4 regions of the Mesorhizobium sp. M0293 genome follow, and region 4 is predicted to be linked to each of the others. Evidence: riboswitches for the same ligand, from Rfam matches in the RefSeq annotation. Region 4 holds a riboswitch; each other region holds the start of a gene.
What was found. Region 4 has a riboswitch for cobalamin ahead of NKJ06_RS04500 (CbtB domain-containing protein). Riboswitches for the same ligand answer to the same signal wherever they lie in the genome.

Region 1: linked by a shared signal. The riboswitch ahead of NKJ06_RS23490 (aromatic ring-hydroxylating oxygenase subunit alpha) and the one ahead of NKJ06_RS04500 (CbtB domain-containing protein) in region 4 are both predicted to bind cobalamin.
Region 2: linked by a shared signal. The riboswitch ahead of NKJ06_RS10265 (DUF1636 family protein) and the one ahead of NKJ06_RS04500 (CbtB domain-containing protein) in region 4 are both predicted to bind cobalamin.
Region 3: linked by a shared signal. The riboswitch ahead of bluB (5,6-dimethylbenzimidazole synthase) and the one ahead of NKJ06_RS04500 (CbtB domain-containing protein) in region 4 are both predicted to bind cobalamin.

Annotation. Positions count from the first base shown of each region.
Region 1 is NZ_JAMYSA010000070.1:11,082-14,281, reverse strand. Features, by position in the region: gene NKJ06_RS23495 (FAD-binding oxidoreductase) at 1-571, opposite strand, end outside; gene NKJ06_RS23490 (aromatic ring-hydroxylating oxygenase subunit alpha) at 643-1,890, opposite strand; cobalamin riboswitch at 2,005-2,206, opposite strand; gene NKJ06_RS23485 (DUF680 domain-containing protein) at 2,711-2,911, shown strand; gene NKJ06_RS23480 (DUF680 domain-containing protein) at 2,981-3,190, shown strand.
Region 2 is NZ_JAMYSA010000019.1:64,773-67,972, forward strand. Features, by position in the region: gene NKJ06_RS10255 (ABC transporter substrate-binding protein) at 1-270, opposite strand, end outside; gene NKJ06_RS10260 (ABC transporter ATP-binding protein) at 309-1,094, opposite strand; gene NKJ06_RS10265 (DUF1636 family protein) at 1,091-1,495, opposite strand; cobalamin riboswitch at 1,589-1,795, opposite strand; gene NKJ06_RS10270 (GyrI-like domain-containing protein) at 2,030-2,863, shown strand; gene NKJ06_RS10275 (alanine racemase) at 2,868-3,200, opposite strand, start outside.
Region 3 is NZ_JAMYSA010000049.1:18,482-21,681, forward strand. Features, by position in the region: gene NKJ06_RS19345 (hypothetical protein) at 117-1,100, shown strand; partial or broken gene bluB (5,6-dimethylbenzimidazole synthase) at 1,265-1,846, opposite strand; cobalamin riboswitch at 1,948-2,126, opposite strand; gene NKJ06_RS19355 (histone deacetylase family protein) at 2,248-3,174, shown strand; gene NKJ06_RS19360 (exodeoxyribonuclease VII small subunit) at 3,178-3,200, shown strand, end outside.
Region 4 is NZ_JAMYSA010000006.1:118,168-121,367, reverse strand. Features, by position in the region: gene cobU (bifunctional adenosylcobinamide kinase/adenosylcobinamide-phosphate guanylyltransferase) at 1-218, opposite strand, end outside; gene NKJ06_RS04505 (CbtA family protein) at 372-1,139, opposite strand; gene NKJ06_RS04500 (CbtB domain-containing protein) at 1,155-1,334, opposite strand; cobalamin riboswitch at 1,371-1,566, opposite strand; gene NKJ06_RS04495 (aromatic ring-hydroxylating oxygenase subunit alpha) at 1,707-2,882, shown strand; gene NKJ06_RS04490 (MFS transporter) at 2,886-3,200, opposite strand, start outside.

The DNA of each region.
Region 1 (3,200 bases), on a different contig from region 4:
CGATCATGAAGCCGAGCGACAGGCCGGGCATCCGGCTGCCGAGCAGCTCAAGTTCCTTGCGGAAGATGATCTCTTCCGGACGGCGCGCGCAATTGACGAAGCCGACATCGGTCCATGGCGCACAGTCGTTCAGCCAGCGCAGCATCGACATCATCGGCGTCACGCCGGAACCGGCGGAGATGAACAGATATTTGGCCGCCGGGTGGCTGTGCAGCGAAAAGTCACCGGTCGGCCCATAGGCCTTGACGTGCGATCCGGGCGTAAGATGGTCGAACATCCAGCGCGTGCCGATGCTGCCGGCCTGCGCCTTCACCGTCACCGCGATCGAGAACGGCCGCGATGGCGAGGACGACAGCGTGTAGGTGCGCATCAGCGGCCCGTCCGCGGCCGGCAGCTCCAGCGTCAAGAACTGGCCCGGCTTGTAGCGAAACCAGGTCTGGTTGTCGGAGCGGAAGGTGAAGGTCTTGACGTCAGGCGCTTCGTCGCTGACGCCGATCACTTCTAGCACCTGCAGCCGGTCGTTCCAGGGCGTCATCTGGTCGAGATGGCGATAGAGGCCAAGATCCGTCATCGCATTCATCCTCTTATCTCTTTTGTTTTGTGCATGATCCCAAGGCCGCTGCGCATTTTGGGCGACATGCGCTAGGCGACGCTGCGCAGGGTCGGCCGGCCGCCTTCGGCGAGGCGCGGGCCGATGAACGACGCGTACCATTCGACGAACTGGATCACGCCACCCTCATGCAGCTCCGAATAGGGGCCTGGTTCATAGGCGGGCGACAGGATGCCGAAGGCGTTTTCCTCGACGATGCGACGGTCCTGGTCGTTGGTCTCGGTCCAGACATGGGTGAGATCGTCGATGGTGTAGTCGACCCCCTCGACCGCATCCTTGTGCACCAGCCACTTCGTCGTCACCGCCGTTTCCGTGGCGCTGATCGGCAGCACCCGGAACGTCACCGCGTGATCGATGAGGATGTGGTTCCAGGTCGTCGGGTAGTGATAGTGCATCAAGGTGCCGATCCGGTCGGCGGAGACAGTGTCGGAGAGGTTCTTCTTCACCGCCCGCTTGCCGGTCATGGTGTAGCTGACGGCATCGCGCAGCAACGGCGCGCGGGTGGCGCGGTACTGTCCGGCCGGATCGATGCGAAATTTGCTCGGCAGGCCTGATGCCTCGCATTTGGCCCAATGCGCGACCATTTCGGGGTCACTGTCGGCGCCGTTGACGCCGGTTACGGTCGGCGCCTCGGGGAAGGTCTTGCACAGCTCGGGATGATTGGCGACGCAGTGATAGCACTCGCGATTGTTTTCCCAGACCAGCTTCCAGTTGCCCTTCTCGATGATCGTACTCTCGAAGGCGATCTTTGCTTCGCGCAACCGGTGCGGCAAAAGATAAGGTTCGATCATCGCCCGCATCGGCGCGAAATCGGCGGGCTCCCTGGCCAGGCAGATGAAGATGTAGCCGCCGACGCTCTCGCAGGCGACCGGCTTCAGGCTGAACTCGCTCTTGTCGAAACCGTCGGCCATCTGGCGGGCAAACAGCAGGCGGCCATCGAGTTCATAGGTCCACTGGTGATAGGGGCAGACGAGCTTTGCCGCCGTACCCCTCTCGGTATTGCAGACGCGGCTGCCGCGATGGCGGCAGGAATTGTGGAAGGCGTTGATCTTGCCTTGCTGGTCGCGGACAAGGACGACCGGATAGTCACCGATCTGCACCGTGATGTAGCTGCCCGGCTTCGGCAGCTCGCAATCGTGGCCAATGAACAGCCAGTCGCGATACCAGATCAGCTCCATGTCGAGCTTGAAGTAGTCCGGATCGGTGTAGAAGGGCTGTTCTAGCGAAAAGCCTTGCCGGCGGCTGTTCAAGAGCCTCAGCATGTCGTTGCGAGTTTCCATGTCCTGTCCTCGTTTCTAAGGACTGAACTGGTGGTGACGGAGGAAGGATTGGACGCAGGCCGGCGATGCGCCGGACATGCACTATCCACCTCTTGACCGCCCACCGCGATCAGTCGAGTTCAATGATCTCGGGCTGGTTTCCGGGCTCTGGAGTTGTCCTTGCGGACCATCGCGACACCTTCCCAGGCAGTTGCCCAGTGGTCTCCCGTTGCGACTTGAACTCCACCACCGTTGCGGGGGCAGCGCCGGATTCTGACCGGCTTCCCAATTCTCCGCCTCGTCGTCACGAAGCGGCACCTGAGATGATATGATCTAACCACGATCGCGGGCGCGCCATCGGCATGAAAACGACATCGTATCCATGCGGCGCGACACGGATGCGAAACGTTCCGGTTGGCGATTGCAGAGCTGAAATCCTATCTCCGCGGCGGCCATTTCCATCTGCAATCTCCTCGAAACCGACCCCTCACCCGGGGCCAAAAAAGTTAACAGTTTCGAAAAGTGACTATTAGCTCTTTCTAAAATCGAACCGAACGGTTCGTTTCTGTTGACGGTGCGTGCAGGACGGTGTGAACGCCGGACCTTCGAAACAGTTGGTGATCAAGCGGGCGGTTTTTCTTAAATCATTGAAAAATATAAGTAAAAAGTGGTGTGTAGAAGCCCTTGGCACAATTTCAAGTGGCGGACTCATGGTCCACACGAAACAACTTCGTGATTGGAAAAGGCGAGGATGCCCTCCCACATCGGGGCTGTCCGAACGACGCGATTTCTTCCCAAGACACGCCGCTAGACGGACGGGAAAAATACTGGAGTACATAAAATGAAAAAGATCATTCTCACTGCCGCCGTCCTTCTGGCGATTTCGGGCAGCGCCTTCGCTAATGGTAGCGACCACTACGGTTCGAACGCCGCGGCAGCCACTGCTGTCGACAGCTCGTCCACGGCTTCGGTCAAGAAGTCGGAACCGGCTGCTCAGACGCCTGCCCAGGGCAGCGACCGTAATCTCTTCGGCAACAACTAAAAGCCGATTACCGGCAGACGGCGGGCTTGCCCGCCGCTCTGGCGAAATTCAGAAATCAGGAGACTTGAAATGAAGAAGATCATTCTTGCTGCCGCTGCGGTTCTCGCCATCTCGGGTAGCGCCTTCGCAGGCAGCGACAACTTTGGCTCCAACGGCGCCAACCAGCCTGCCACCACCGCCACCGACAGCTCGTACACGGCTTCCACCCAGAAGTCGGAGCCGGCCACGCAGGCGCCTGTCAACCATGGCAGCGACCGCAATCTGTTCGGCAACAACTAACATCCGACCA
Region 2 (3,200 bases), on a different contig from region 4:
ATACTTTGGCGCCAGTTCCGGGATCGAACCCTGCTCGGCCTTGAATTCGGGGCCGACCTTGTACCATCCGGTAATGCCGGTCAGGCCGACGATCGACGGCTGCAGTTTCAGCGCGAAAGCCATCTCGGCCATGTTGAGATCATGGATGACGGCGCGCTTCGGCGGCGCGTCGAAAGTCAGTGGTTTGCCGCAGCTGTCGACGGTTACCGGGAAGGCCAGGGCTGTCGAGGCCAGCAGCGAGAAGGCAAGCGAAAAGGCGAGGCGTTTCACGGATGTTGCTCCTTTGTTGGAATACGGAACGGCTTCAGTCAGGACGGCGGCGCGGCACGATTCGGAACCTCGAACACCGTCAGTTCGCGGTCTTCGGTCGGGTGGCGCAGACGCAGCACATCGATGCCGAAAATCTCGCGGATCAGCTGTTGGGTCAGCGCTTCGCGCGGTGCGGCGAGCGCTTGCAGACGGGCATGGTTCATCACCGCCACCCTGGTGGCGAAGGGTGCGACCAGCGCCAGATCGTGCAGCACCGCGATCACCGTCATGCTGAAGCCGGCCACGAGTTCGAGCAGTTCGCCGCGGGCGCGCGGGTCGAGATGGTTGGTCGGCTCGTCGAGGAACAGGATTTTTGGCTGCTGCGCGATGGCGCGCGCCAGTTGGGCGCGCTGGCGCTCGCCGCCCGACAGCGAGCCGATGGTGCGGCCAAGCAGCGGCAGCAGACCGGTTTGGCGCAGCGCATCGACGACAATGTCGCGCTCCTCGCTCCTGCGCCTCAGCCCGGTATGCGGGACGCGGCCAAGCTCGACATAGTCGATCACCGCCAGCCGCGGATCGGGCTGGTCGGTCTGGCCGACCACGGCGATATGCAGTGCCCGCTCGGCGGCGGAGATCCTGTCCAGCCGCCGCCCGCCAAGCTTCACCTCGCCTGAGCTCGGTCGCAGCATGCCCGACAGCATGCGCAGCAGCGTCGTCTTGCCGGCGCCGTTGGGTCCAATGATGGCGAGGCGGTCGCCAGCGGCCACCGACAGAGTGACCGCCTGGATCAGATCTCGCCCATTCGCCATGGCGCAGAGGTCGCGCGCTTCGAGAAGCGGCGTCATCGGCTGCTGCCTGCCAGATTGCCCGGAGCCGGGATGCGGGCCAGCGTCTTGCCGGCCAATCCAGCCGGACGCTGCCCGGAATTGCGCCAGCCATCGGCGAGCGAGGCATAGAGTCCGGCGAATCGCACGAGGTCGCCAACATCGGCCTGCGCGTCGATCGAGCCGAAGAGATAGGTGGCCTTGCCTTGTGCCTGGAACGCGACCGTCAGCGGCCGCGCGCAGCCTGCCATGCAATCCACGCCTTCGACCGCGAAGCCGTGCGCCACGGCCGGCTCGCAATGGACAGAGAGCCGGGAGCGCAAATCGGCACTAAGGCCTTCACCCGACCTGATCCCTGTGGGGACGTCACGGCAAAGCGTACACACGATGATGCGATGGATGGGATCGATGGAGCCGTCCAACTTTCCGTCACTTTCCAAAACTGGCGACGGAAGGACGCTGGCGAGCCGGCCGACAAGACCGAAATCCGCGTTTCCTCCCGGCACACCCCGTCCGGTCAACTCATGCTGATGGCAGGTCTCCTGGCTCGCGGGTCGTTGCGCCATCCTGCCTTCCCAGCCTTGCCGGCCAGTGGCATTCACGGATTTTGCTCGCCGCTTACAGTTGCGGGGGCAGCCACGGCCTCGACCTGAGCAGGCCTCACCGTGTTCCCTTTTCACCCCTCGCCTTTCGACTCGGGGACCATCACGGGTCCAGCGTAGATTTCCCCCAATCGCTTCGCAACGGATTTCTCGGACGGAGTGATGGGCCACTCATGTGTGGGGGAAACAGGCATTGCGCGCTCTCATTATGTAATAACATAACGCTCTAGAAGATGCCGCCTGGCACTGTCAAGCGAAAGCCAGCCGATGCTATCGTGCAGATTGCGCAATTTCGATCAAACTGGCTTTGCGGGAAGGTGGCAAGGTGATCCGCCCAATGCGAAAAGGAGCCCCATGAACCCGACCGAGAAAGCGCTGTGGTTCGTCGAAAGCCATTTGCCGGAGGCGATTTCGCTCGACGATGTCGCGCAAAGCAGCGGCGTGTCGCGCTTTCACGTGACGCGTGCGTTTGGCGCTGCCACCGGCCGGTCGGTGATGGGCTACATGCGCGCGCGCCGGCTGAGCGAAGCGGCGCGCAAGCTGGCCGGCGGCGCGCCCGACATTCTCTCGCTCGCGCTCGATGCCGGCTACAACTCGCATGAGGCGTTCACCCGTGCCTTCCGCGACCAGTTCGGCACCACGCCGGAACTGGTGCGCGCGCAAGGCACGCTCAAAAATCTCGACCTCGTGGAGCCGATCCTGATGGACCAGTCCTTTCTTACCAACCTCGAACCGCCGCGCTTCGAGACCAGCCGGCCGTTTCTGATCGCCGGCCTCGGCGAACGCTACAGCTGTGAAACCAGCGCCGCTATCCCGATGCAGTGGCAGCGCTTTGGCCCCTATATCGGCAACATTCCGGGCGAGACAGGCGACGTCGCCTATGGCGTCTGCGTCAACGGCGACGATTCCGGCAATTTCGACTACATCGCCGGCGTCGAGGTGTCGGACTTTTCCAACCTGCCGAAGGAATTCAGCCGGGTGCGGGTGCCGGCGCAGAAATATGCTGTGTTCGCCCACCGCGAACACATCTCGACCATCCGCCGTACGGTCAACACGATCTGGAACAAATGGCTGCCGGCGTCCGGCCATGAAATATCCGATGCGCCGGAGTTCGAGCGCTATGGCCCCGAATTCGATCCGCGCAGCGGCAATGGCGGGCTGGAGATATGGATACCGGTGAGGGCGTAGCCGATCACGCCATCGGTAGCGCCGGCCAGCGATCGATTATCCTGCCGCCGGAAAACACTACGATCGATCCGAATTGCTGCAGCACGGCCTCGCTCTGCGTCGGGCGCAGGAAGGCGTAGTCGTCGGGCCTTGCGGTCGCATCGGCCGGCAAGCCCATGAATTGCTGGTTGGAGGACAGGCCGAGCAGGCCGTTCGTCCGCATACCTTCGGGGAACACGGGCTCGGCCATCCACTTGCCGCCATAGAGGTAGCAGCCCTTGCGTGGAAACCGGCCGAGCGCCTGCAGCAGGCGGGTGACGGCTGGCGGGCCGGGCAGCATCGGCTCGACCACTTTCAG
Region 3 (3,200 bases), on a different contig from region 4:
ACGCGCCGGCGAACCTGTTAACCCGAGTTCGTTGCCCTGCGGCGCCACGGCCGACAATTGACAATCGCCGGGTTGGGTCCATCCTCTTGCACCACCTCTGGGGGGAGATTCGGGACATGTGGGATTTCGATATCGGCAGGTCGGTGTCCATCATGATGCGGACCTGGCCGTTCATTGTCTTTCGCATGATCGTCTATTTCGGCATCACGCTGGCCTACATCATGGCGACCGGCATGGGCGCCAGCGTCGGCTATGGCGTCGGCCATATCTCCACCGATCCCGACGGGCCGCTATCCTTTGCCCTGTGGGGCGGGGTGGTCGGTTTCGGCGTCGTCTCGATCGCCGTTTACTGGATCCGCGAATACATCCTCTATGTCGTCAAGGCCGGCCATATCGCCGTGATGGTCCATCTGATCGACGGCCGCGACATTCCCGGCGGCCAGGACCAGATCGCCTACGCCAAGGATATCGTGACCCAGCGTTTTGCCGAGGCCAACATCCTTTTCGTCGTCGACCAGCTGGTCAAGGGCGCCATCCGCGCCATCACCGGCCTGCTCGGCGGCATCGCCGCTTTCCTGCCGATCCCGGGCTTGAGCGGCCTGATCTCCTTCGTCAACACAGTGATCCGCCTGTCGCTGACCTATGTCGACGAGATCATCCTCGGCTACAACATACGCATCAATTCGTCCGCGCCGTTCGAGACGGCGCGCCAGGGCGTCGTGCTCTATGCCCAGAACGGCAAGGTCATGGTCAAGAATGCCGTCTGGCTGGCAGTCATCATGTGGGGCGTGTCGTTCGTCATTTTCCTGCTGATGCTGGCGCCGGCCGCCGCCATTCTTTTCCTGATGCCAGGGCAATTGGCGGGCTGGGCCTTCGTGCTCGCCATCGTCTTCGCCTGGGCCTTCAAGGCGGCCTTCATCGAGCCTTTCGCCATCGCTTGCCTGATGCAGGTCTACTTCAAGACTATTGCGGGCCAGGTGCCAGATCCGGCCTGGGACGCCCGGCTGGCTGAGGCGTCGTCGAAGTTCAGGGAACTCAAGGACAAGGCGCTGGCCTCCTTCGGCGGCTCGCGCTGGGGACCGGCCGGCGCGACACCCTGATCAGCGAGGCTCGACGGCGCGGCAGCAACAGCGTTGAGGCGCGCCACGGTCGATTTGAGCAACGCTTCACCTTGCCCGGAAAACGTCTCACTCATGATCAGCTCCGGTAGCGGCAGTCGCCGTCCCCAGCCATGCGTTTCGAGGTCGGGCTTTGGCGCGAACTCCGAGACGCGGCCGACGCAGAGATAGGCGACCGGCGTCACATGATCGGGAATTGACAGCAGGCTTTTCAGCGCCTGCGCCTCGATGATGCTGACCCAGCCGACGCCGACGCCTTCGGCGCGTGCCGCCAGCCAGAAATTCTGCACCGCGCAGACCGTGCTGTAGAGGTCCATCTCCGGATTGTGCCAGCGTCCCAACGGCGAACCCTTCGAGCGTTGGCGGTCGCAGGTGATGCAGATGTTGAGCGCGCTTTCGCAGATGCCTTCCAGCTTGAGCTTGCGGTAAAGCGCCTGCCGGTCTTCCTCAATTGCCGGCAATTCCTGCTCGCGTGCCGTCAGGAACAGGTCGCGCACCCTTTCCCGTCGTTCGGCATCGCGAATGACTATGAAGTTCCAAGGCTGCATGAAGCCGACCGACGGCGCGTGGTGGGCGGCAAGCAGCAGCCGCGCCAGCACCTCATCATCAAGCGTGGTGGGCAGGAAATGGCTGCGCACGTCACGCCGTGTGAACATAGCGCGATACACCGCATCGCGCGCATTCTGCTCAAATCCATTGCCAACAGCAGCGGTCATGTGTTCCGGCATCGCTTGTCCCCTTGCGATTGCAGCAGTTTCAAACGGTCAGAGCGTACTTTGTGCGTCCAAGTGGACGCACGTCGCTCTGATGTCGTCCGCCTGACCATGCGGATGACGATGCCTGCCAGGCCGGTCTTCTGGCTCGGGATCAACCCGCGTCCGGTGCCTTCCCGTCATCGACAGTGGCGTATACCGGCGCGGTCCCCCTTACAGCGTTGGGCACGCCACGGAATTCAACCGTGTTCCCGATTCTCCCGTTTGCACGGGCACCAGGCAGTGGCGGGGACCTTACGCCGAAGCGCAGACGACGCCAATGCCTGCGGCGACACGAATGGACGCAGGCGCGATTTTCCCCAGTCATCAGCCGCCTGCGCATGGCCTTTGTCGATCCGGGTCACTAGATTAGGACGATGACCACTCGTCTCTACACCCATCCGATCTTCCTCGAGCACCTCACGCCACCCGGCCACCCCGAACGGCCGGACCGCTTGCGCGCCATCGATCGCGTGCTCGATGACGAGGCCTTTGCCGCGCTCGATCGTATCCAGGCGCCGGAAGGCGACGAGGCCACCATCCTCTACGCGCATCCCGCCGATTTCGTCGCCCGCGTGCGGGCCGCCATTCCCGACGAGGGGATTGCGCGCATCGACGCAGACACCACTGCCAGCCCGAAGAGCTGGCAGGCGGCGATCACCGCGATCGGTGCCGCCAACGCCGCCGTCGACGACGTCTTTGCAGGCCGCGCCGACAATGTCTTCGTCGCCGCGCGGCCACCCGGCCATCATGCCGAAAAGACCACGGCGATGGGCTTCTGCCTGTTCAACACCGCGGCAATCGCGGCGCGCTATGCGCAGAAGAAACACGGCGTCGAGCGCGTTGCCGTCGTCGACTGGGACGTGCATCACGGCAATGGCACGCAGGATATTTTCTGGGACGATCCGTCGGTGCTCTATTGCTCTACGCACCAGATGCCGCTTTATCCCGGCACCGGGGCAAAAAACGAAACCGGCGCCGGCAATATCGTTAACGCACCATTGGCGCCGCAGACCGGCAGCGAGGTTTTTCGCGATGCCTTCCTGTCGCGCGTGCTGCCGGCGCTCGACAATTTCGCGCCCGACCTGATCGTCATTTCGGCCGGGTTCGACGCGCACCACCGCGATCCGCTGGCCGAGATCAACCTGACCGAGGACGATTTCGACTGGGCGACCGGCCAGCTGATGCAGCGCGCGGCGCGCCACAGCGGCAACCGGCTCGTCAGCCTGCTCGAGGGTGGCTACGATCTGCAGGGATTGGCATTTTCGGTCGCCGCCCATGTCGGGCGACTGATGAAAGGATGAATGATGGCTGGTGAGACCAACGAAGA
Region 4 (3,200 bases):
AACATATGGTTGGTCAGCCACAATGTCAGGCAGTCGACAAGCACCGGCTGGTTGTCGGGCAACGCCGCGAGCGCGCCGGCAAGATCGAGCGGTGCGTCGATGGTCGTCCAGCCTTCGCCGCGCCGCGACCGGTGCTGCGCGATGCGCTCACGCATCTCGTCGTCATAGGCTTGCGCGGTGGCGATATAGGTCCATGGCGAGGGCAAGGCCGTCGCCAGATTTTCGGCGTGGGGGGGGGGGGGGGGGGGGGGGGCCCCGCGGGCGGGGGGGGGGGGGGGGGGGGGGGGGGGGGGGGGGGGGGGGGGCGGGGGGCGGGGCGGGGGGCGGGGCGGCCGCCCCCACCGCCGATGAGGAAGGTCAGTGCCTTGCTGTCAGGCAAAGCTGTCGCGCAGGCTGGTCGCCGTACCGGTAAAGCGGCCACGCACCACGCCGACGACCGCGCCGAGCACCAGCCAGAACACCAGATTGGTCACTGTCACCGCCACCACGAACTGGTGATGCAGGCCTTCCGGGATCGGCGTCTCGAAACTGTCGGGCTGCGGCGCGCCGACAATATGCGGCGCGACGATCAACGCCACGGCCAGGATCGCCAGCGGCAGCGACTTGCGAAAGGCGATCAGGCCGAGCCCGGCCGCGGTCGCCGCCACCGTTGCCCACCACCAGATCTGGCGCTCGGTCAGATCGGCCGCGGGCATGGCCGGCAGTTCCGGCGGCAGGCCAAGACCCGGTGCCAGCGTGAACACGGCAAAGCCGGCCAAGCCCCAGAAGACGCCCTGCCGCCAGCCACCGATGCCGCCGGCGAATTCGGAGACTGCAACCAGAATCAGCGCGAAACCGATGCCGGTGACAATATTGGCAAGCACGCTGAAGGCGAAACGCTCGAAACCGTCTGCCGGCGCCCAACCCTCATCTTCGGCGGCCGGAGCGACTTCCGCCGCCGGAGCGGCTGTGCTCGTGGCATTGCTATCCGTTGGGGCCGGAGCGGCATGGTCATGGTGATGCCCGCCACCAGCCTGTTCGTAGACTTCCGCCTTCAGGATCAGCGGCACGGTGGCGTAGGCCTGCATGCAGGCGAGAACGACACCGGCCACGAGCCCTGCGATCGCCGCGATGAACACGACGTTGCGAAACAGGTTCATGATGTCAGATCCTCGTCAGTGGCAGGGAAACGCCATCGAATGGCGATAGTCGTGAGCCGCATTGTGGACTGCATCGATATGCGAGAAGCCGACAAAGCCCATCACGAAGATGCCGAGAAACGCAGCAAGAGCGAGCTGCATGAAGCGCGACTGCGAGGAGACGGAGGCGCCGAGGGAGACGGAAGCAGTAGTCATGTCTTGTCCTTTCGCCCTCCACCCGAGGGCATCGAAGTCAGTTTCCTGTCGCCGGCAGGTCTCCTGGCTCACGGATCAGCGCCCTTCCCCACCTTCCCGAAGAACAATCTTCAGTGGCATATGGAGAGGACTACCGCACACAGTTGCGGGGGCAGCCACGGCATTGGGCGAAACTCGCCCGCACCGCATTCCCTCTTGGCTCCAAAATGGAACCGACGACATCAGCGACTATAGGCAGAATCCTCGCCTCCGGCAAACCAAATTCCGCCGGCAACCATTGCGAATGCGTCGTGCCAGGCAAGGGCCGCCGGTGCCGCAATTGACAATTTTCCTGGCCGGGTGTCGGCTGGCACCTCCATAGGAAGCCAGCCCATGCAGCCCATTGCCAGCGAGCGCGATCCCTACAACGGCCTGACCCGGACCGAACCGACGCTGCCTTCGTCGGCCTATTGGGATGCAGGCACCTACCAAAACGATCTCGACGCTATCTGGTACAGAAGCTGGCTGCTGGTCTGCCGCGAGGCCGACCTTGCGCAACCGATGGCTTTCCGCACCTTCCGCATCGGCACGCAGGGGATTGTCGTGCTGCGTGACGAGACCGGCGAACTGCGCGCCTTCCACAACACCTGCCGCCATCGCGGCTCGCAGCTTTGCCGGGAAAGCGAAGGCCGGCTGAAGGCGCGGCTGATCACCTGCCCCTACCACGCCTGGTCTTATTCCCTGCGCGGCGATCTCGTGCGCGTGCCGTCGAAATCGCTGCCTGAAAATTTCGACAAGGCCGATCATCCGCTTTATCGCGTAGCGCTCTCGGTGTGGCGCGGTTTTATCTTCGTCAATCTCGCTGAAGACGCGATCGGTTCGGCGCAGACATCCTTCGATCCCGCATCCGGCGATCTCGGCAACTGGCCGCTGGAGACGTTGGTAAGCGGCCATGTGCTGCGCAAGGTTATGAACTGCAACTGGAAGATTTTTTGGGAAAACTTCAACGAATGCCTGCATTGCCCCGGCGTCCACAAGGACCTGTCGCGGCTGGTGCCGATCTATGGCCGCGGCCTGATGGGACGACACGACGATCCCGAATGGACGCGCCATGCCGACAATGACGCGCCGGAGTTTTCCGGCGGCCTGCGCACTGGCGCCGAGACATGGTCGAGCGACGGCCAGGCGCACGGGCCGGTCTTTTCGGGCCTGACACAGGCCGAGCGCACTGCGGGCCAGACCTACGCCACTAGCCTGCCGTCGATGTTCATCGTCGGCCATGTCGATTATGTCCGCACCGTGCGGCTGGTGCCGCTCGGCCCCGAACAGACCGAGCTTGTCGCCGAATGGCTGTTTACGCCCGAAGCGCTCGCCGCGACCGACATCGACAACATCGTTGCCTTCGGCACCCAGGTGCTGGAGGAAGATGCTGACATCTGCGAGGTCAACCAGAAAGGCTTGCGCTCGATGCGCCACACGGCCGGCGTGCTGATGCCCGAGGAATACGACCTGCACCGCTTCCACAACTGGGTGCGCGAGCGGCACGCGGCACTCCCGACCAAGCCCTGAAGATCAGAGTGATTTCGGCAGGTAGCGCCAGGTCACGAAGCCGCAAATCGCCGCCAGCAGGCCGAGCGTGACAAACACCGAGCCCAGCCCGAAGAAGGCCAGCACCACCGAATAGACCAGCGGCGGCGTTAGCTCGGAAAAGTCGAGATAGGTGCGGTAGACCGCCGCCATCTGTGATCTTTCATAGGAGCGCACCGAGCGCATGAAGGCGGTCGAGCCGAGTGCGTCGAGCGCGATGGTGAAGAAGGCGCCGCCAAGCAGGAAGGCGCCGGTGAGCAGCGGCACGGTTTCGCCGACGAAGCCTGCCGCCAGCAGCAT